DNA from 3 places in the Rhizobium sp. AN5 genome. Region 2 is predicted to be linked to each of the others. Evidence: riboswitches for the same ligand, from Rfam matches in the RefSeq annotation. Region 2 holds a riboswitch; each other region holds the start of a gene.
The links. A riboswitch is a leader RNA that binds a small molecule or an ion and turns the genes downstream of it on or off. The one in region 2 is predicted to bind thiamine pyrophosphate.
Positions count from the first base shown of each region.

Region 1: it holds a riboswitch for thiamine pyrophosphate, as region 2 does, so the genes downstream of both, CRP02_RS05160 (ABC transporter permease) here and thiB (thiamine ABC transporter substrate binding subunit) in region 2, are expected to answer to the same signal.
Region 3: it holds a riboswitch for thiamine pyrophosphate, as region 2 does, so the genes downstream of both, thiC (phosphomethylpyrimidine synthase ThiC) here and thiB (thiamine ABC transporter substrate binding subunit) in region 2, are expected to answer to the same signal.

Region 1 is NZ_OCMJ01000003.1:371,270-378,042, reverse strand. It holds gene CRP02_RS05165 (ABC transporter substrate-binding protein) at 1-79, opposite strand, end outside; gene CRP02_RS05160 (ABC transporter permease) at 76-861, opposite strand; TPP riboswitch at 990-1,092, opposite strand; gene CRP02_RS05155 (TadE/TadG family type IV pilus assembly protein) at 1,274-2,563, shown strand; gene CRP02_RS05150 (alpha-glucosidase) at 2,649-4,643, opposite strand; gene CRP02_RS05145 (carbohydrate ABC transporter permease) at 4,656-5,513, opposite strand; gene CRP02_RS05140 (carbohydrate ABC transporter permease) at 5,518-6,429, opposite strand; gene CRP02_RS05135 (ABC transporter substrate-binding protein) at 6,604-6,773, opposite strand, start outside.
Region 2 is NZ_OCMJ01000004.1:2,506,183-2,512,955, forward strand. It holds gene CRP02_RS24930 (M48 family metalloprotease) at 1-364, opposite strand, end outside; gene CRP02_RS24940 (ATP-binding cassette domain-containing protein) at 672-1,388, opposite strand; gene thiP (thiamine/thiamine pyrophosphate ABC transporter permease ThiP) at 1,385-3,010, opposite strand; gene thiB (thiamine ABC transporter substrate binding subunit) at 3,030-4,043, opposite strand; TPP riboswitch at 4,082-4,192, opposite strand; gene CRP02_RS24955 (VOC family protein) at 4,238-4,630, opposite strand; gene CRP02_RS24960 (ABC-F family ATP-binding cassette domain-containing protein) at 4,722-6,548, opposite strand; gene CRP02_RS24965 (thiamine diphosphokinase) at 6,553-6,773, opposite strand, start outside.
Region 3 is NZ_OCMJ01000004.1:2,347,519-2,354,291, forward strand. It holds gene CRP02_RS24205 (thiazole synthase) at 1-434, opposite strand, end outside; gene thiS (sulfur carrier protein ThiS) at 439-636, opposite strand; gene thiO (glycine oxidase ThiO) at 605-1,609, opposite strand; gene thiC (phosphomethylpyrimidine synthase ThiC) at 1,611-3,434, opposite strand; TPP riboswitch at 3,529-3,640, opposite strand; gene CRP02_RS24225 (acyl carrier protein) at 3,821-4,072, shown strand; gene CRP02_RS24230 (acyl-CoA dehydrogenase family protein) at 4,072-5,253, shown strand; gene CRP02_RS24235 (amino acid--[acyl-carrier-protein] ligase) at 5,258-6,166, shown strand; gene CRP02_RS24240 (DUF1839 family protein) at 6,173-6,773, shown strand, end outside.

The sequences.
Region 1 (6,773 bases), on a different contig from region 2:
GCTTGTCTGCCGCCTGCGATTGCACGGGCGAAAGCACGCTTGCTGCCGCAACGATGAGGGAAAGAAGAGTTCGTTTCATGATGCCGAAAGTCTCCGCAAATGTTTGAAAGGAATGACGTGGTCTGTTTCTTTGGCCCAGGGGGCGAGGTTGGCCGTTGCCCGGTCGACGACAAGCCGCAGCAGCACCGCCATGACGGCGAGAATGGTCATGGCGGCGAACATTGTGTCGGTCTGCATGCGGGCATTGGACTGGATCATGACAAAACCCAGCCCGGCGGAGGCGCCCACCCATTCGCCAATGACCGCGCCGAGCGGGGCGAGCGGAGCTGCGACCCTCAGCCCGGAAATGAGTGAGGGAAGCGCCAGCGGCACACGCAACCGGATTAGGATTTGCCAGTGGCTCGCCTCCGTCAGCGAGGCGGCATCGAGGATCGTCCGATCCGTGCGATTGAGGCCATCGGTGAAGGCTGAAGCGACGGGGAAAAAGATGATGATCGCCGTCATGACCACTTTCGAAGCCATGCCGAAACCGAACCAGAGTACGAGAATGGGGGCCAGCACGAAGACCGGAAATGCCTGCAACACGAGAACCATGGGCCAGACGAGGCGGCCAAAACGCGGGACGGCGGCAATCGTAAAGGCAACGAGAATGCCGGCGGCAATGCCAGCCGCAAGCCCGGCGGCCATTTCACCTGATGTCACCATGGCCTGTCCGAACAGGAAGGCAGGCTGGCGCAGGAGTGCTGCGGCAACATCGGCGGGCGAGGGCAGGATATAGCGGGGCGGTGCAAACAGCCAGATGCCCAGCTGCCAGACAATCAGAATGAGAACGACGCCCTTAAGCGCATGGGAGGCACGCATCGGCCGGGCCTCAGACGCAGCCGTACCGTATACGAAGGGAAGGATGTTTCATCATCATCGTTCGGTCTCCAGCTGTGGCGATCACGGAGATCCGGGCAAAGCGGAGAAGAGAAAGGGCAGTACCGCAAACGCGCTACAGTTTCCGTTCCTACGCCGGCATGACCCGGATCAGGTTCAAGGGTCCGGCTCATCGCCATCTCAGCACCGTCAGGTGCTCCCCTCGGAAGAGACTGATTTGCTAGGAGGGTTTTGAAGTAATGTCAACGTTGAAAGTTAACGAGAATATTGGCGAATTTGCCGCGAACATATTAGTTATTGATTATATTAAGTTTATCAAAAATTAGTTATTTATTGAAACCGCTTTTCAATTCCGCTGTATTAGCTTCAGCTCCCAGAATGGTTGGGGGCGAACTTGAAAAACTTCTGGCAAGAGAAATCTGGAAATTTTGGCATTCTGACCGCGCTGCTCATGGTGCCTCTGTGCGGGGCTGCCGGTGTGGCGCTCGATATTACGCGCGGCATGTCGGTCAAAGCCGATCTGCAGCAGGCGGCGGATTCCGCAGCTCTGGCGGCAGTCGCCGATATGTCCGCAAGTGTTCAGGCGGCAAAGAAGATGTCGGGGGACGGTGTCATTCCCGTCGGCAATGACGAAGCCCGGGCATTCTTCGATGGCAATCAGCGCGGCGACGCGGACTACACCATTACCTCTGTCGATGTTTCGGTGATCAAGCACGGCAATGTGGTCGAGTCGTCCGTCAGCTTCAAGGCGTCGGTCAGCACGACGCTCTCAGGGCTTCTGGGGAAAGATTTCGTTTCGGTTGGCGGCACGGCCACGGCCAAATACGAAACGGAAACCTTCAGCGATTTCTATCTTCTACTTGATAATACGCCCTCCATGGGAGTGGGCGCCACACCCACGGATGTTGCCACCCTGGTTGCGAATACTGGCGATAAATGCGCTTTTGCCTGTCACATCGTGAAGGACGGCGTGGCAGACCCGAACAGCTATTACTTCAAGGCCAAGAAACTCGGGGTTACGACGCGTATCGACGTGGTTGCTAAGGCAACCGCCAGCCTGATGGACACGGCAAAGTCCACGCGCAAAAGCAGCAATCAATATCGCATGGCCGTCTATACCTTCGGGGAACGGGCGGAAGATACCAAGCTGCTTGAGGTCGTTTCGCTAACCTCGGATCTGGACGCAGCAAAGAAAAAAGCTGGTGAAATCAACCTGATGTCGATCCCCTATCAGGGATACAACAACGACCAGCAAACCGATTTCGACCGGGCACTGGTCCAGATTGGAGATAAGGTCGGCAGTTCGGGCACGGGCGCAAGCTCGGCAAACCCGGATAAGGTTATTTTCTTTGTTTCAGACGGGGTGGGCGACAGTTACAAGCCGTCCTCCTGTACGAAAAAACTGACAGGAGGCCGCTGTCAGGAGCCGATCGACATCAAAGACTGTACGAAATTGAAGGAAAAGGGTTTTCGTATCGCGGTGCTTTATACCACCTATCTGCCGCTGCCGACGAATGACTGGTATAATAGCTGGATCAAACCCTTTCAGGCGGAAATCGGCTCACGCATGCAGAGCTGTGCTTCCCCGGGCCTGTACTTCGAAGTCAGCCCGTCCCAGGGCATCAGCGACGCGATGACGGTGCTGTTCAAGAAAGCCATTACATCACCACGCCTGACGGGCTGATGGCCGTTTAGCGAGGCCTGTTAAAGCATCGGTTGAACGCCGCAATATTTGCGGCGTTTTTTGGAAATGGCCGGAAGGTGATGCTTCAAGCGATATTGCGAAGCTGTTCAAATAACGCAGTAAAGGGCGTTTCAGCGCGGTAGAACACAGCCGGTTGGCCTATCGGAGCCTCCACGGTGATCTCGTGCCCGCCAAAATACCGCGCGCCACTCCAAAGATGCACCCATTCACTATCGCCCGGAAGGTAAAGCGTGCGCTGCGTCTCCCCCGCCTTGCACACGGGTGCGACCAGCATGTCGGCCCCGTAGAGATAGCTGTCCTGAATGGCATAGGTCTGCCGGTCGTTCTCGTGATGCAGGAAAAGCGGGCGCTGTACCGGCAGGCCGGTTTTGGCCGCTTCAGTGGAGAGCGATTTCAGATAGGGAGCGAGTGCAACGTAGATCGCCGTCATGCGGGCAAAATGACCAAGAACCGTCTCGTCCTGATCGATCTGGAGATTGTCGCGCGGGCGATTGCCCTCATGGGTGCGCATGACAGGGGTAAAGGCTGCCATCTCTGTCCAGCGCATGATGAGTTCCGGGGTTCTGACATTGCCGAACAGGCTGGTATAACCGCCAATATCGGAATGGTGATAGGCATTGCCGAGAAGACCGGAAGACAATGCGCCACATATGACGGTGACGAGACCGTCATGGCGGGAGAAATCGACGGACTGGTCACCGCCCCACAGTAGCGGGCAATGGGCTTGCACACCGGTAAAGCCCGCCCGCATGAAGAACAGCGCTTCGCCGGTTTTGCCGCGGCTTTCAACGGCCTTGGCGTTGACCTCTGCCCAGAGCGTCGGCCAGGCATTGTGCATCAGTTTGGCGTCGATGCCGTTCGATAGCGTGATGTCGATCGGCAGATATTCGCCGAAATCGGCCATCCAGCCGGAAAGGCCGAAATCCAGCATGTTCTTGCCGATGATCTCTTCGGCAAACCACTCGGCTGCGGCCGGATTGGTGAAATCGACCACGCCACAATCGAACTCGCCGAAATCCACGAGCGCCGTCTTGCCGTCCGCACCGGTGGCGAAATAACCGGCCGCCTCCGCCTCCGGAAAAAGCGGGCCGTCGACGCAGAGATAGGGGTTCACGTATCCCAGAAAACGAATGCCCTGATCGGCAAGCTCGGCGATCTTCTGACGCAGATGCGGATAACGCGCCTCATTGGCCTGCCAGTCCCAGAAGAGCCGGGCGCCAAAGGATGTCTGGCGAAGCCCCACCCAGTCCTCGCACCACAGGCCGGAGACCTTGGTTCCGGCAGCGCGGATTTTTTCCAGCCGGGCAAAGGAGTTGGCGCCATCCTTTAACCCGATGATCGCGCCGCTATAGACCCACTCCGGCAGTTCCGGCTGGCGTCCGAACCGCAGCGAGAGGGCGGAAACGATATCGGTGAAACGATCGCCGGTGAAAAACTCGATCCTCTCGGGGATCGCCCAGATCTCGACTTCGTGGAAATCTTCGTTGCGGAAATCGAAGACCGAATAGGCGCTGGTCTCCACATGCAGAGCATATTTGCGCGACGACAGATAGGTCGGCTGCGGGTAATTGGTGTTGTAATAATCGCCACCCGCCTTGCCGCTGACGTCAGCCTTGAAGGTGATTTCAGCGGTCTTGTCGCGGCCGACACCGGGTTCGGAGGTCCAGAGCGGAAAGCGGCGGCCGCGCATGTCGAAATAGGACATCTGTTCGCCACCGCCCCAGACATGTTCGTCCTCATCTGCGACGATCCGCAGCCACAGCCGATTGATGGTTTCATCCAGCGCCGTGACCCTGATGGCATTTCCATCCAGCGCCAGATGAAAGCGCGCGGCCTGCCCGGGTGCGGAAGACAGCGTAACGCTGTCGCCACTGACTTCGGCGTGGCGGAGCGCAGTTCGTTCGATGACATAGTCCTCGATATCGAAATTGCCGCGATACATATCCATCCGCTCCTTGCCGAAACCGGCGAAGAAAGCCGGGTTCTCAGGCGAATGAGAAAGAATGGTGCGGCCGCCAATCGCAAGCGTGAAGCCGTCTCTGGTCTTTTCGAATTGCATGACTGTACCTGTTTAACCCTTGAGACCGCCGGCGGTGAGACCGGAGACGACGCGTTCCTGAAAGATGACGATCAGGATCGCGACCGGGACGATGCCGACCACTAGCGCCGCCGAGATGACGGGCCAGGGGAAAGCGAACTCACCCTGGTAAAGCTGGATGCCGACCGGCAGCGTGCGCAGTGCCGGATTGGAATTGAAGGAAAGCGCCAGCAGGAATTCGTCCCAGGCGTTCACGAAAGCGAGAATACCGGCGGTGAAGACGCCCGGCGCGCAGAGTGGCACGACAACCTTGAACAGCGCGCCGATGCGGGTGCAGCCATCAATCATGGCGGCGTTTTCCAGATCGCGCGGGATGCTTTCGAAGAACGACACCAGCATCAGCGTGCAGACCGGCAGGGAGAGCACGGTGTAAGGCAGGATAAGAGCAGTCCAGCTATTGAGCAGGTTGAGCGCACGCATGATCTCGAACAGAGGCACCAGCAGCGTTACCAGCGGGAATGTGGAAACGGCGATGATGAGCGAGAGGATCAGCGCCCGATATTTGAGATCGAGCCGCGCCAGCGCATAGGCTGCCAGCACCGAAATCAGAATTGTGAGGGCCGTGGAAAGCAGCGCAACCATGAAGCTGTTGAACAGGAAGAGGTGCAACGGCTGGTCGGAAAAGGCCTGCATGTAATTGGCAAGCGTTGGCGCATGCGGAAACCATGTGATCGGTTTCACCGTCAGTTCCGCTTCGGTTTTCAGCGAGGTGAACAGGATCCATATTGCCGGAAACAGGCCGTTGACCAGCAATATGGAGGCCGCAATGAAGCGCAGCGGCTTGCCGGAGAAGAAGGAGGACAGACCGGAGGAGGTTGCAACGGTGCTCATGGGATCAGTCCTTCGTCCTGATAATGCGGAGATAAACGGCGGTGACGCACATGGAGAGCGCAAACATCATGACCGCCAGTGCCGAACCGTAACCGAGATCAAGGAAGGAAACAGTGTTCTGGTGAATGTACATGGCGAGCGTCGTGGTTGATGTGCCGGGTCCGCCGCCGGTCATCATGTATGGAATATCAAAGGTCTGCAGCGCCGTGATGGTGCGGAAGATGAGAGCAACGACGATCGAGGGCTTGAGGAGCGGCAGCGTGATCTCGAAGAACTGCCTGAGCTTGCCGGCGCCATCCACATCTGCGGCTTCATAAAGCGAGCGCGGAATGGTTTGCAGCCCTGCAAGGATCATCAGTGCCATGAAGGAGGAGGTCTTCCAGATGATGGTCAGGCAGATGGCCGCAAAGGCCCAGTTCGGGGAGTTGAACCAGATGATGCCTTCAAAGCCCAGCCGGTTCAGCACATCGTTGACCACGCCGTATTCGTAGTGGAAAAACCACGCGAAGATGAGGCCGGCGAACGACAGCGGCAGCGCCCAGGGGATGAGCAGCGACAGGCGCATCGGCCATTGCATGGAAAACGGCAGGTTGGCGAGGAGCGCAAGGCCCAGGCCCATGAACAGCGCTCCCGGCACCGTTATCAGCGTTATCAGCACCGTATTCCAGGTCGTTTCCCAGAAAATCGGGTCATCGAGCATCGCCGTGTAGTTTTCAAAGCCGATGAATTCCGCCGGCAGGCCTGATGTCAGCGAAAGGCTGAAAAACGAGGTGTAGACGAGACGCGCCACCGGATAGACGATGATAAGCGAAAGAAGAATGGCTGCAGGCGCCAGCAAAAGCACGGCAAGCGACCGGTCACCGAGATCGAGCCACCGTGTCCAGCGCGGCTGCGGTTTCTCGTCCACCCTGACCATTGTTCTCTCCGGCATCGTCACGTCTGCCACTCCCGCAACTGAATTCACGTCATCGTCTCCCGATCAGACCGGTTAAGTTCCGGCCCGTCTATCGCGCCGTTCAGGCGATTTTAACTGGTTCGGCCAAACAGGCCGGCAACGGCATGTCTTGCATGCCGCCCCCGGCCACAGGGCTTAGCGCAACACGCGACGCAGACGGCTTTCCATCTGCTTTGCGCCGTCTTCCGGCGACATCACGCCCGCAAGCACGCCATTGACCGTGGTGCGGATCGTTTCGCTGACCTCGTTGTAACGCGGTGTGACCGGACGGGCCTTTGCCGTTTCAACAACCGGAAGCGCATCCG
Region 2 (6,773 bases):
CCAGAAGCCCGCGCGTCACGTAAAGATACCCACCCGGCAGCGCAAAGGCGTTGATAGCAGGCGAGTTGAGGATGGTGATGCGATAGGATTGCTGCGGATTTTCCGAAACGGCCGTCAGCGCGCCGGCGATGCGGGCGACAAGCCGCTCCGTCTTGGCATCACGATATTCGCCACCATAACTCGCCACGATACGCGGATGTTCGCGCGCGCCCATCTGCGCACGGGGATCATTCTTCTGCACCTCTTCCACAGTCTGCGGATTGTCCGAAGGCCGCAAGGTGGACTGGTAGGCCGGGCTGAAGAGAGACTGACACGATGACAGGAATACGGCAGACGCCGTCAGCACGGAACACACGGCAGCCATCCTGCCCGAACGGCGAAGGCCTGAACGGGAGAAAAGCCTCCACTGCGCAGTCATGCTATTTCTCATTCTCTATGCCTGCCCATAACGTTCCTGATCATCCGTTAATTGCAGACCAGAATAACAGATTCGCCCCAGCGAGCCATGAATGTCGAAACGGTAAAAACGATCCATCAAGTCCGGAATATTCCTGAAGAACGCAATAATTCTCGTCTTTTCTCGGGCAACGACTTGAAACTGGCAAGTGCAAATTAACGCCATTGAAGTTATCTAAAGCGATTGCCAGCGGCACGCGTCGAAAATAAGGCGATCAGCCGTTCAGAAAACTGTCGACCGCCTTCACATTTTGTGTGGCGAAGAAATCTGCGGTCGCGCCACTATAGACGACCCGGCCGCGATCAAGAAAAACCACCCGCTGCGCCAGCTTTTTTATGTCGTCTGGATGGTGCGTGACAATAATCACCGTATTTTTTGTTTCGGCATGCAAGTCGAGAAGCAGGGAGGTCATGCCCGCCCGCAGCCCCGGATCGAGCGCCGCGAAAGGCTCGTCCAGCAGCATGACCGGTTTTTTCCGAACCAGCGCACGCGCCAGCGCCGCCCTTTGCCTTTCTCCGCCGGAAAGCGTGCCCGGCAAACGTTTGTCAAAACCCGCAAGACCAACGCGTGTGAGCGCCATGTCGATCCTCTGCCTGTCTTCCGCCCGCAGCTTCAGCCCGGGGCTGATGCCGAGCGCGACATTGGTGAAGATATCGAGATGGGCGAAAAGATTATTATCCTGGAAGATCGAGGAGACCGGTCGCTCGGAAGGATCGAGCGCCTTCATGTCCCGCCCGCCGATCAGGACGCGCCCGGAATCGGGCAATTCAAAACCGGCGATGAGATTGAGGAGCGTCGACTTGCCAGAACCGGATGCACCGACGACGGCAGTCATCTGGCCTTGCGGGAATATACAATCGAGATCGAAATCCTGCGTTCCGAGCTGCAGTCTAACCTTGTCCAGCCCCACGGCAAATTCATCGCCCGTCATATACTCGCCCTTGCTGATTGGGATTGCCGTGAAACGCCGCCCGCGGCAAGCAGCAGGCAGACGACGCCAAGGATGAACGCGTATCCGGCGGCATCGTTGGTGCGGTAGCTGCCCATATTGCTATAGACCAGCCATGGCAAGGTGACGAAATTTTCCGATCCGAACAGGGCGACCGCCCCAAGATCACCAAGCGACAGCGCCATGGCGAAGGAAAACGCCATAACCAAAGGCCGCCAGAGTACCGGCAGATCAGCGAATCGCAGCCGTGTCAGGCCCTGAAGCCCGAGACTGGCGGAGAGCCGGCCGGTGCGCAGAAAATGGCTGGTAAAGGCTGGCTCCAATACCCGCATGGCAAGCGGCAGCGCCATCAGCATATTGATGATCGCCACGAGAACCGGCGCATAAAAGCTGACATCACCGAGAGGCCGCAACAACAGAAACCATCCGCTTCCGAGCACAACAGGCGGCACCAGCAGCACAAGCGAAGACCCAGCGCCGAGCGTGGCCGACAGAAAGCGCAGGGGCTGAGCCACATGCCGTCTTGAACCCACGGCTTGGCGCGCATTGATGATTGCAAAGCAGCAGAGCACAACGAGAGTTGCGGAGAGTGCGGCGATGGCTAGGCTGGTGGCGGCCGCCCGCAGAAAAATCGGCGCCGACAGAAGGCGCGGCAGATCGGCGCTCAAGCCTGAGACGGTTATGGCCACAAGCGGCAGGCCAATCAGCAGAACCGCAAGAATGATTGCCGCCCCATCCCAAAGACGCGCACCAATCCCTTTGCCATCGAAGCGGCGAAGGGGCCGCCCAAGCGAGGCGATCTCTGCCTCGGGCGATGGCAAAAAGGCAAGAAGGCCGAGCAGAACTGCCGTGATTGCAATCTGCAAAACCGAAAGCGCGATTGCCCGTTGCGGATCGAAATCAAACCGCAGCGCCTGGTAGATTGCGACCTCAAGTGTCGTCGCCGCCGGTCCACCTCCCAGCAGAAGCACTAGCGTGAAGCTGGTGGCGCACAGCATGAAGACAAGCCCGGCAATACCGGGAACAAGCCGCGAGACGGCCGGCCACTCGATGAAGCGGAAAACCGAAACCGGCCCCATGCCAAGACTTGCCGCCATCCGCCAATATTCGCCCGGAATCCGCTCCAGCCCGGCCAGCATCAGCCGCACTGCAAGCGGCAGATTGAAAAACACATGGGCGATGAGAATCCCGGAAAGGCCGTAAATACTGAAGGGCTGCTCCGCACCGGCAAAAACAAGGGCAGTATTCAAAACACCCTGCCTGCCCCAGATCGTGATGATGCCGAAGGCGCCGACGATCACCGGCAGCCCCATCGGCACAGCCATCAACCTGATAATCCAAATCCGCCCCGGAAAATGCTGTCTGCGGGAGAGCGCAAGCGCCACCGGCAGGCCGAGAACAATGGAAAGAACAGTGGACAACGTTGCCTGATAGAGCGTGAAGCGCAGGATGCGCAGCGTGTAGGCATCCACGATTCCGGCGGCGGATGTGCCGGCATCGAAAGACAGGAGTGCTGAGACAGCAAGCGCCATGAACAGGAAAACGGCGGCAAACGCCGCCGTTCCGCCAATGATCGACCATCTGTAGTCGCGACGCAGCATCATGCGCGGGCGTGCCTCTTGCTCAGTTCATGCTCATGGCCGCAAGCCATTCGTCGATCCAGGCCTTGCGGTTCTTCGCCACCTCTTCCGGGTCCATCTGGAAGGTCTTCTGCGGCACGACGAGTTTGGAAAATGCCTCGGGCAGGGGCCTGGACGTTGCCGCGACCGGCATCATCCAGTTGTTTTCCGGAATGGCATCCTGAAATCCTGATGTGAGCGTGAAAGCGAGGAACTGCTTCGCCAGTTCCTTGTGCGGCGCGTTTTTGAGAAGGGCGGAAACCTCGATCTGGATGTAGTGCCCCTCGGAAAAAGCCGCGGCCTGATAGCGATCCGTCTTTTCCGAGACCATGTGATAGGCAGGCGACGTGGTGTAGGAGAGCACCATCGGCACCTCACCCTTGGTGAAAAGGCCATAGGATTCCGACCAGCCCGGCGTGACGGTGAGAATGCGCTTCCGGAGCTTCGCCCAGGCTTCCGGTGCCTTGTCGCCGTAAACGGACTTCACCCAGAGCAGCAGGCCAAGCCCCGGCGTGGAGGTGCGCGGGTCCTGAATGGCGATTTTCTGTGAAGGATCGCCTTCCACCAGATCCTTCAGGCTCGTCGGCGGATTTTTTATCGTCTGCGTGTCATAGACAACGGCGAAATGACCGTAGTCGTAAGGGACGAAAATGTCGTCCTTGTAACCGCCCGGCACCTTGGCCGCCGATGCATCGATACCGCTGATATCGAAGAGGCCGGTCTGTTTCGCTTCCGCGACCAGATTGGTGTCGAGACCAACCACGACATCCGCCTTCGACGCCGCCCCTTCAAGCTTCAGGCGGTTGAGCAGCGCCACGCCATCCGCCACACCGACGAAATTGACCGTGCAATTGCACACTTTCTCGAAGGCCTCTTTCACCTTGGGGCCGGGACCCCATTCGGAAACGAAGCTTTCATAGGTGTAGACGGTCAGTTCCTGTCTGTCCTGAGCAGTGGCAAGACCGGGCAGAAACAACGAAACGGCAACGAGGGAATTCAGGAAAAGACGACGGCGCACGGGTATCTCCTCAAAAAACGAAAAGGGAAATAGCCGCTTGCCTTAAGCCGTCTAATCCCTCCGCCGGTATGAACCGGATCAGGTTCTTCGGGTTGGCAAGCCTCTCAGCCTTTTGCACGCAAGCACAAAAGACACCCCGTTAGATCAAGATGATGATGTAGTCCCGCTGTCTCTGATTGGCAAGATGGCTGCCGTCAGGCCTGCTGCACCATGTGCACCAGTTCCCAGACATGGCCGTCGGGATCCTGAAAACTACCGGCATACATGAAACCGTGATCCTGAACCGGTTTCCAGCTGCTGCCACCCGAGGCGAGCGCCGTTTCGATCATCCGGTCGATTTCCTCACGGCTTCCCGCTGTGAGACAGGTCAGGACCTCGGTGCTGCGTGTGGCGTCGGCGATATCGCCATTGATGAAATCGCGAAAACGCTCCTCCTGAAGAAGCATCACGAAGATGTTCTCCTCAACGATCATGCAGAGCGTGCGGTCATCCGAATATTCCTGATTGAAGGTGAAACCGAGAGCCGTGAAGAAGCTTCTCGATGTCTCGATATTCTTGACCGGCAGATTGACGAAGATCATGCGCATTTTCTGAACTCCTCCGAATCCGCACAGGAAACGGCAATTCCGCCTCCCTGTCAAAGGCGGCTGAGACCTTAGTCAAGAAATCGCGACCCACTCACCCTTCAATTTCCTCGCGCAGCATCTCCAGCTCCAGCCATTCCTCTTCCATGGCTTCGAGCTTTTCGCGCAGCTTCGTCATTTCCTGCGCCAGCGTATTGAAGGTAGCCGGGTCCTTGGTGAACAGATTGGGGTCGGCCATGCGCTGCTCACGCTTGGCGATTTCGCCCTGCGCCTTCTCCATTTCCTTTGGAAGGTTTTCGAGCGCAAATTTTTGCTTGAAGGAAAGCTTGCCCTTGGCCTTTGAGGGGTCCTGCGACGCGGAGGCGGAAGGGGCGGTCTTTGCCTTTTCCTGCTTCTCCGCCTTGCGCTTTTCTTCCGCAGCACCCTTGCGTTGCGCCATCATGTCCGAATAGCCGCCGGCATATTCGATCCAGCGTCCATCCGGCTGGTCCGGATTGGCGGGCGCGATTGTGGAGGTGACGGTACGGTCGAGGAAATCGCGGTCGTGGCTGACGAGAATGACCGTGCCGGAAAAGCCCGCAACGATTTCCTGCAACAGATCGAGCGTTTCGATATCGAGATCGTTGGTCGGCTCGTCAAGGATCAGCAGGTTGGTAGGCCGCGCCAGAATGCGCGCAAGAATAAGACGGGCGCGCTCACCACCGGAGAGGTTGCGGATGGGCGTGCGGGCCTGTTCCGGCTGGAACAGGAAGTCCTTCATGTAACCCGTCACATGTTTCAACTCGCCATTGACCAGCAAATTGTCGCCGCGACCGTCGGTGAGGTAATGAGCGAGCGTATCGTTTGGATTGAGATCTTCACGCTTCTGGTCAAGTGTCGCGATTTCCAGATTGGTGCCGAGCTTTACCGTGCCGCTATCGGGCTGAAGCTGGCCGGTCAGCATCTTCAAAAGCGTTGTCTTGCCGGCACCGTTCGGCCCGACGAGACCGATGCAATCACCGCGATGCACCCGCAGCGAAAACGGCGCGATGATCACGCGCTCGCCGTAAGACTTGGTGATTGCGTCTGCCTCGATGACCAGTTTGCCGGATTCCCGCACCTCCGCAGCCGTCGCCTGCACGCTGCCCTGCGGTCCCTTGTGGCCGCGATAGTCCGCACGCATTGCCTGAAGCTCGCCCACACGGCGCATGTTGCGCTTGCGTCTCGCGGTCACGCCGTAACGCATCCAGTGTTCTTCACGCTCGATGGCCTTGCCGAGCTTGTGCTGCTCCAGCTCTTCCTCTTCCAGCACCTTGTCGCGCCATTCCTCGAAATGCGCAAAACCGCGATTGAGACGACGGGACTGGCCGCGATCCAGCCACACGGTCGAGGTCGAAACCTTCTCCAGAAAACGCCTGTCGTGCGAGATCAGCACCAGCGCGCTACGCGTCTGCTGCAACTCGCCTTCAAGCCATTCGATGGTGGGCAAGTCCAGATGGTTGGTCGGCTCGTCCAGCATCAGAATATCGGGTTCAGGCGCCATGACGCGGGCAAGGGCCGCACGCCGCGCTTCGCCGCCGGACAGGCTATCCGGATGTTCCTGTCCCGTCAGGCCCAGATGCTCGAGAATATAGGTAACGCGATAGGGATCGTCGCCAGGTCCCAGCCCCGCCTCGGCATAGGCCTGCACGGTGTCGTAACCGGCAAAATCCGGCGCCTGTTCCAGATAACGGATGGTGGCGGAGGGGTGACGGAAAACCTCGCCCGACTGCGCCTCGACCAGACCGGCGGCGATCTTCATCAGGGTCGACTTGCCCGAACCGTTGCGTCCGACAAGGCAGATGCGGTCGCCCGGCTCCACCTGAAGATTGGCGCCGTCGAGCAGCGGGGTCACGCCGAAGGTCAGCTTGATGTCATCGAGTTTCAAAATTGGGGGTGCCAAGGCGTCAGGCTCCGGTCAGATCATAAGGGCGGGCGAGCACGATGGCTTTTCCGCTTTTCAGCGAGAAATGCACAGGGCCGCCATTCGCGACATTGGAAATAGTGCGGGAAGAGCCGAAAGCAAGCGGGAAATCCTTGAGAGGATAACGCACATTGCCGATATCAAGCCCCACAAGGTCGGTAAACCCGGCAACGGAAAACAGCGTACCGGGTGGCAGATCAAGGT
Region 3 (6,773 bases), 160 kb from region 2:
CCCGCATCCAGGAGCTTTTCCGCCACGACAAGATCATCAGTCGTATACGGAAAGACTTCGAAACCATCGTCGCACAGAATTTTCGCCGCTTCGACAAGCGCAAACACATCAGGCTGCAAGGTGTCGTGATGGCCGATGACCTCCAGCTTGATCCAGTTGGTGTGAAAAACCTCACGCGCCATCTTGGCCGTTAGCACCGCTTCCTTCACGGTATGGCAGCCAGCCGTATTGGGCAGAATGTAACGATCCAGCTCGCGGATCAGCTCAAAAAACTGGCCACCCTTCTTGCCGCCTGCCGTTTCCCGACGCAGCGAAATCGTCAGAATATCCGTGTTGCTGGCCCGCACTGCATCGGCAAGCACGGCGGGAGACGGATAACGCGCCGTGCCGAGCAGGAGGCGCGACGAGACCTCACGGCCATAAAGCGTCAGCATGGCCTCAACCTCCCTGCATCGGTGAGAGGATTTCGACCCGGTCGAACGCCTTCAATCGATAATCGGCGCGCTCTTCCGAATGCACCAGATCGCCATTGACCGCCGTCGCCAGCCACTCGCCTTCATAGTCGAGGCTGGTGAGTAACCCGGCCAGCGTCTCGGTGGCGAGATCAAGCTCGTCGCCATTCACCAGAAGTTTCATGATCCTGTTCCTTTCCAGAGATATTTTGGCAGACGATTTCGGCCGCCTGCCGCGCCATCGCCGGCGACAGCAGGAAGCCATGCCGGTGGGCGCCGTTGATGAAGACGGTCCGGCCGTCCTGCGTAACTTTCGGCAGATTGTTGGGATAGGCGGGGCGCACGCCCGTTCCGGTCTCGATGATTTCCGCTTCGCCGAAGGCCGGATGTACGGCATAGGCGGCGTTCAGAAACTCCATCATCGAGCGCGCTGAAATGGCTCCGGCATCCTCTGTCTCGATCATCGTCGCACCCACCATGAAACGGCCCGGCTCGCGCGGCACGATGTAAAGCGGAATGCGCGGATGTAAGAGCCGGACGGCGCGCGACAGGGAGACCTCTGACGTGGCGAGATAGAGCATTTCTCCCCGAACGCCGCGAAGGTTGGCAATCTCGCCCACCGCCGCAGCGCCGGTGCAATCCACCACCCGATCGAACCGCTGCTCATCCACCGGAATACCCATATGAAACCGCACGCCCAAGCCGCAAAGCCGCGTAAGCAGCGATTTGAGCGCAAGGCGCGGATCGAGATGCCCCTCGCCCGTGAAATAAAGCCCGGAGCGGAACCGCCCGGCAAGGTCAGGCTCCAGAGCGGCGATTTCGCCCTCATCCACCCGCTGGTATCCAGTGGTTCTGGATGCAAACCGCGAAAGCTCAGCTTTGTCGCGGGGGGGCGCGACGACCAGCGTGCCGTGTCTGGTGACAAGGCCTGGGGTCGCCTCATCCCACCAGTCGAGAGCCGCCTGGCCGAGCGTCAAAACGGCCTCTTCCGCGTTTTCGCGCTCGCACCATGGCGCGAGCATGCCGCCCGCATAAAAGGATGCGCCGCGCGAGGCTTCAGCATTGCGCTCCGAAACCTCAACGGTCACGCCGTTTCGCGCCAGTTCGAAGGCCGCCGTCAGACCGGCGACCCCCGTTCCCTTAACAAGGACACGCATGCTACTGGCCGTCTGCCGGGGTCGCGAGCGGCATGTAAAGCTCGCCACCTTCCTTGAAGCGCGCGGCCATGGCCTCCAGCCCCTCCTTCTGCGCCTCGGCGCGGATGTCGTGGGAAATCCGCATCGAGCAGAATTTCGGCCCGCACATCGAGCAGAAATGCGCGACCTTGTGCGCCTCCTTCGGCAGGGTCTCGTCATGGAAGGAGCGCGCCGTGTCCGGATCCAGCGACAGGTTGAACTGGTCTTCCCAACGGAACTCGAACCTTGCACGCGACAGCGCATCGTCCCGCACCTGTGCTGCCGGATGGCCCTTGGCGAGATCGGCCGCGTGAGCCGCGATCTTGTAGGTGATGACACCGACCTTCACGTCGTTACGATCAGGCAGACCGAGATGTTCCTTCGGCGTGACATAGCAGAGCATCGCCGTGCCAAACCAGCCGATCATCGCTGCCCCGATGCCGGAAGTGATGTGGTCGTAACCGGGGGCGATATCGGTCGTTAGCGGCCCAAGCGTATAAAAGGGCGCCTCACCGCAGGTCTTCAACTGCTTGTCCATGTTCTCCTTGATCTTGTGCATCGGCACATGGCCGGGGCCTTCGATCATGACCTGGCAATCCTTCGCCCATGCGATCTGTGTCAGCTCACCGAGCGTCTCCAGCTCGGCAAATTGCGCGGCGTCATTGGCGTCGGCAATCGAACCGGGCCGTAACCCGTCACCCAGCGAGAAGGAAACGTCATAGGCACGGCAGATGTCGCAGATCTCGTCGAAATGCTCGTAGAGGAAGCTTTCCTTGTGGTGATGCAGACACCACTTCGCCATGATCGAACCGCCGCGTGAGACGATGCCGGTGACACGGTTGACGGTAAGCGGAATGTAATGCAGCCGAACACCGGCATGGATGGTGAAATAATCCACGCCTTGCTCCGCCTGTTCGATCAACGTATCGCGGAACACCTCCCAGTTGAGGTCCTCGGCAATGCCGTTGACCTTCTCCAGCGCCTGATAAAGCGGCACGGTGCCGATCGGTACCGGCGAATTGCGGATGATCCATTCGCGGATATTGTGGATGTTGCGCCCGGTCGAGAGATCCATGACTGTATCGGCACCCCAGCGGATCGCCCAGACCATCTTCTCCACCTCTTCGGCCATGGAGGAGGTGACGGCGGAGTTGCCGATATTGGCGTTGATCTTGACCAGAAAATTACGGCCGATGATCATCGGCTCAAGCTCGGGGTGATTGATGTTGGCCGGGATGATGGCGCGACCCGATGCGACTTCCTGACGGACGAACTCCGGCGTCACATAATCGGGTATCTGCGCGCCAAAACTCTCTCCATCACGAGCCAGCTTCTCCTTCGCCGCTTCGCGCCCCAGATTTTCGCGGATGGCGATGAACTCCATTTCCGGCGTGATGATGCCTGCCCGCGCATAGGCAAGCTGCGTTACGGCTTTTCCTTCCGTGGCCTTAAGCGGCTGGTGGCGCACGGCAAACTCCGGCGTCAGGCGTTCACCGGTGGCAAAGCCGTTATCCTCCGGCTTGACATGCCGCCCGTCGTAAGCCGCGACATCGCCGCGCGCTACGACCCAGTCGTGACGCAGGCGCGGCAGACCCTTTTCGATCAGAACGTTATGCAATGGATCGGTATAGGGGCCTGAGGAATCATAGACCGTGACCGGCGGTTCGCCCGCCGTCGGGTGGACGGCGATTTCGCGCATCGGCACGCGAATATGCGGATGCAAAATTCCGGTTTTGTGGATTTTCGTGGAGGCGGGATGCGGCCCGGTTGTGACGACAAGCGGGATATTCTTGGCAACGATATTCATCATGAGGCTCCAAAGTTTGACAGTGGAGACCCAGTTCGAGCCGGAATGATGGAAAATACCGACGCGTCGGCAGCGCAAGTTACACGCAGTCCGACCTTCGGTCTTTGCACCGTCCCTACGCCAGTATGAACTGGATCAGGTTCAACGGGTCACTGCGCATAAAAGCAGAATCTCAGCCCCTTGACGGGACACCCCTGGTGAATGGACACAAGAGAAAACACCGCCCGACATTTGTCAAGGGTGCTGCTGATGGCTGGCAAAGGTGGACGAACAACAAAAGCGCCGTTAGTGGTAATTAACCTAACGGTTTAGGCGAATATTATCGTTTTCAAATTAACGATAAGCACAAACCATCCTGATGTTAAATTCATGGGAGATAAGTCGGAATGAATGCGACTATTCGTGAAATACTGGCAAAATTCGGCCAGCTTCCTACCCCCGTCGATACGATTGAAAACGAAGCAGATCTTTATGCCGCAGGCCTTTCTTCCTTTGCATCGGTGCAATTGATGCTGGGTATCGAGGAAGCTTTCGATATCGAATTCCCCGACAACCTCTTGAACCGCAAGTCCTTTGCCAGCATCAAGGCCATCGAAGACACCGTTAAGCTCATTCTGGATGGTAAAGAGGCAGCCTGATGAATGTGACCGTTGCGCCGCAGGATGAAACGCTGTCCGCGCGCGCAGGCCGCGTCGCAGCAATTGCCGCCAAACATGCGGACGAGGTGGACTTCACCGGTCGCTTCCCGGAGGAAGCCGTCAAGGCGCTGAGACAAGAGCGCCTTCTCGGCATTCAGGTCCCGTCCTCTCTTGGTGGCGAAGGCGCATCCATACAGCAAATCGCCGATATCTGCGCCCGGCTTGGCCAGGCCTGTTCGGCAACCGCAATGATTTTCGCCATGCACCACATCAAGGCATCGAGCCTTGTGGAACACGGCGAGACAAGCCCATGGCATGCGGGCTTCATGAGCAGCATCGCAAGCGAACAGCTTCTGCTCGCATCGGCGACGACCGAAGGCGGAATCGGCGGCAATCTGCGCAATTCCATCTGCGCGATTGAGGTCGAAGGAGACATCTGCCGGCTGGAGAAGGACGCCACCGTCATTTCCTACGGCAGCAATGCGGATGCCATCCTCATCACCTCGCGCGCCCACAAGGACGCCGCCCCGGCCGATCAGGTGATGACTGTCTTCCTGAAAGATCAGTACACGCTCGAGAAGACCCATGTCTGGGACACACTCGGCATGCGTGGCACCTGTTCGGACGGTTTCCTGTTCCGCGGCGAGGCACCGGCGGTGCAGATATTCCCAAAACCCTTTGCGGAAATCGCCGCGCAATCCATGCTTGCAAGCTCGCATCTTCTGTGGAGCGCCGTGTGGTATGGCATCGCGTCGGATGCGGTGCTGCGCGCGCAATCCTTCGTCAGGACGGCAGCACGCAAGTCGCCCGGTGTCACACCGCCAGGCGCTATCCACATTGCCGAAATTTCCACCAAATTGCAGGTGGTCAAATCCAACGTCATTGCGGGCGTAAAGGCTTACGCGGACACCAAGAGCGACCCGGACAAGCTGATGTCCATGGCGTTCGCGGTTGCCATGAACAATGTGAAGATCTGTTCTTCGGAAACCATTCTGGAGATCATCGACCAAGCGATGCTGGTCTGCGGCATCATGGGTTACAAGAACGGTACGCCCTACAGCCTTGGCCGACATCTTCGCGACGCGCATTCCGCGCGCCTGATGATTTCCAACGACCGTATTCTCGGCAATTCCGCCAATCTCCTGCTGGTTCACAAGCAGGACACCAGCCTCTTGGGATAAGACCATGGATATGCAAACATCGTTTCTCGATCGACTGTTCGAAGAAGGCCTGCTGATTGAAACGGGTGTCGATGGTCTTTATGGACGCAGCGGCCAGTTCGAGGATGTCATTGCCGCATTCGAACGCCTGATCGACCGCACCGGCGGCCCGGACAGTGCAGAGGCGATCCGCTTCCCGCCCGGCATCAACCGCGCCTATTTCGAAAAGAGCGGTTACATGAAAAGCTTCCCGCAGCTTGCCGGCACAGTGCATTCCTTCTGCGGTTGCGAACTTGACCATGTCAGCCTTCTCAAATCCATGGATGAGGGCGGCGACTGGACAAAGGACCAGAAAGCAACCGATATCGTGCTGACGCCGGCCGCTTGCTACCCTCTTTATCCGACCATCGCCAAGCGCGGCGCATTGCCTTCCGGCGGCGGTCTCTACGACATCCAGTCCTATTGTTTCCGCCATGAACCCTCCAAGGACCCGGCACGTCAGCAGCTGTTCCGCATGCGGGAATATGTACGCATGGGCACGGAGAGCGATGTGACCGAATTCCGTCAGACATGGATGGATCGCGGCGTGGCGATGATGGAAGCCGTGGGCCTTGAAGTGACCATCGACGTGGCCAACGATCCCTTCTTCGGCCGCGCGGGCAAAATGCTCGCCAACAACCAGCGCGACCAGAACCTGAAATTCGAACTGTTGATCCCCGTCACATCCACCACCAACCCGACGGCCTGCATGAGCTTTAATTACCATCAGGACGCCTTTGGCCAGAAATGGGGATTGAACCTCGACAATGGTGATGTAGCTCACACCGCCTGCGTCGGTTTTGGCCTTGAGCGCATTGCGCTGGCACTTTTTGCGCATCACGGTCTGGATGTAAAAACATGGCCCGAAAAGGCCTTGAAAACACTCTGGGGCTAACCATTCATGCGGCAGATTTTCCCCGGTCTCGATCCCAAAAACTATGTGCAGCACCCGCTTCATTCGTCGGAAAGAATGTGGCCGGAGACCAATTGCTACATCGATTTGTGGATCGAGGTGCTGGCCTCGAAAGGGTTGCCGCCTGAGGCCATGTTCGGTTTCACCCTGACGCAGGATTTCGAAGGCGACCAGTTCACTTTCTTCAAGGTGCCGCTGGAAGATCTGGAAGCACTTTATGGCGTTCGCGCCACCGAACTTGCGATCTTCGACCGGGTGGAAAACCATATCGAAGCACAACTGGAACGCCGCCGCATCTGCCTGATCGAGATGGACAGCTTCTATATGCCCGATACCCACGGGGTGGGCTACCGGAAGGAACATGGCAAGACCACCATCGCCATCAACCGGCTGGACCTCGCAAACCGGGAACTCGATTATTTCCACAATGCCGGCTTCTTCCACCTGTCGGGCGAAGATTTCGACGGCCTGTTCCAGCATCACCTGTCAGAGAGCGAGCCGCCCTTCCTGCCCTATACGGAATTTGCAAAATTCGCAGACAGCAACCCTTCGCCGGCGCATATCCGCAAAACGGCCGAACGGCTGCTGA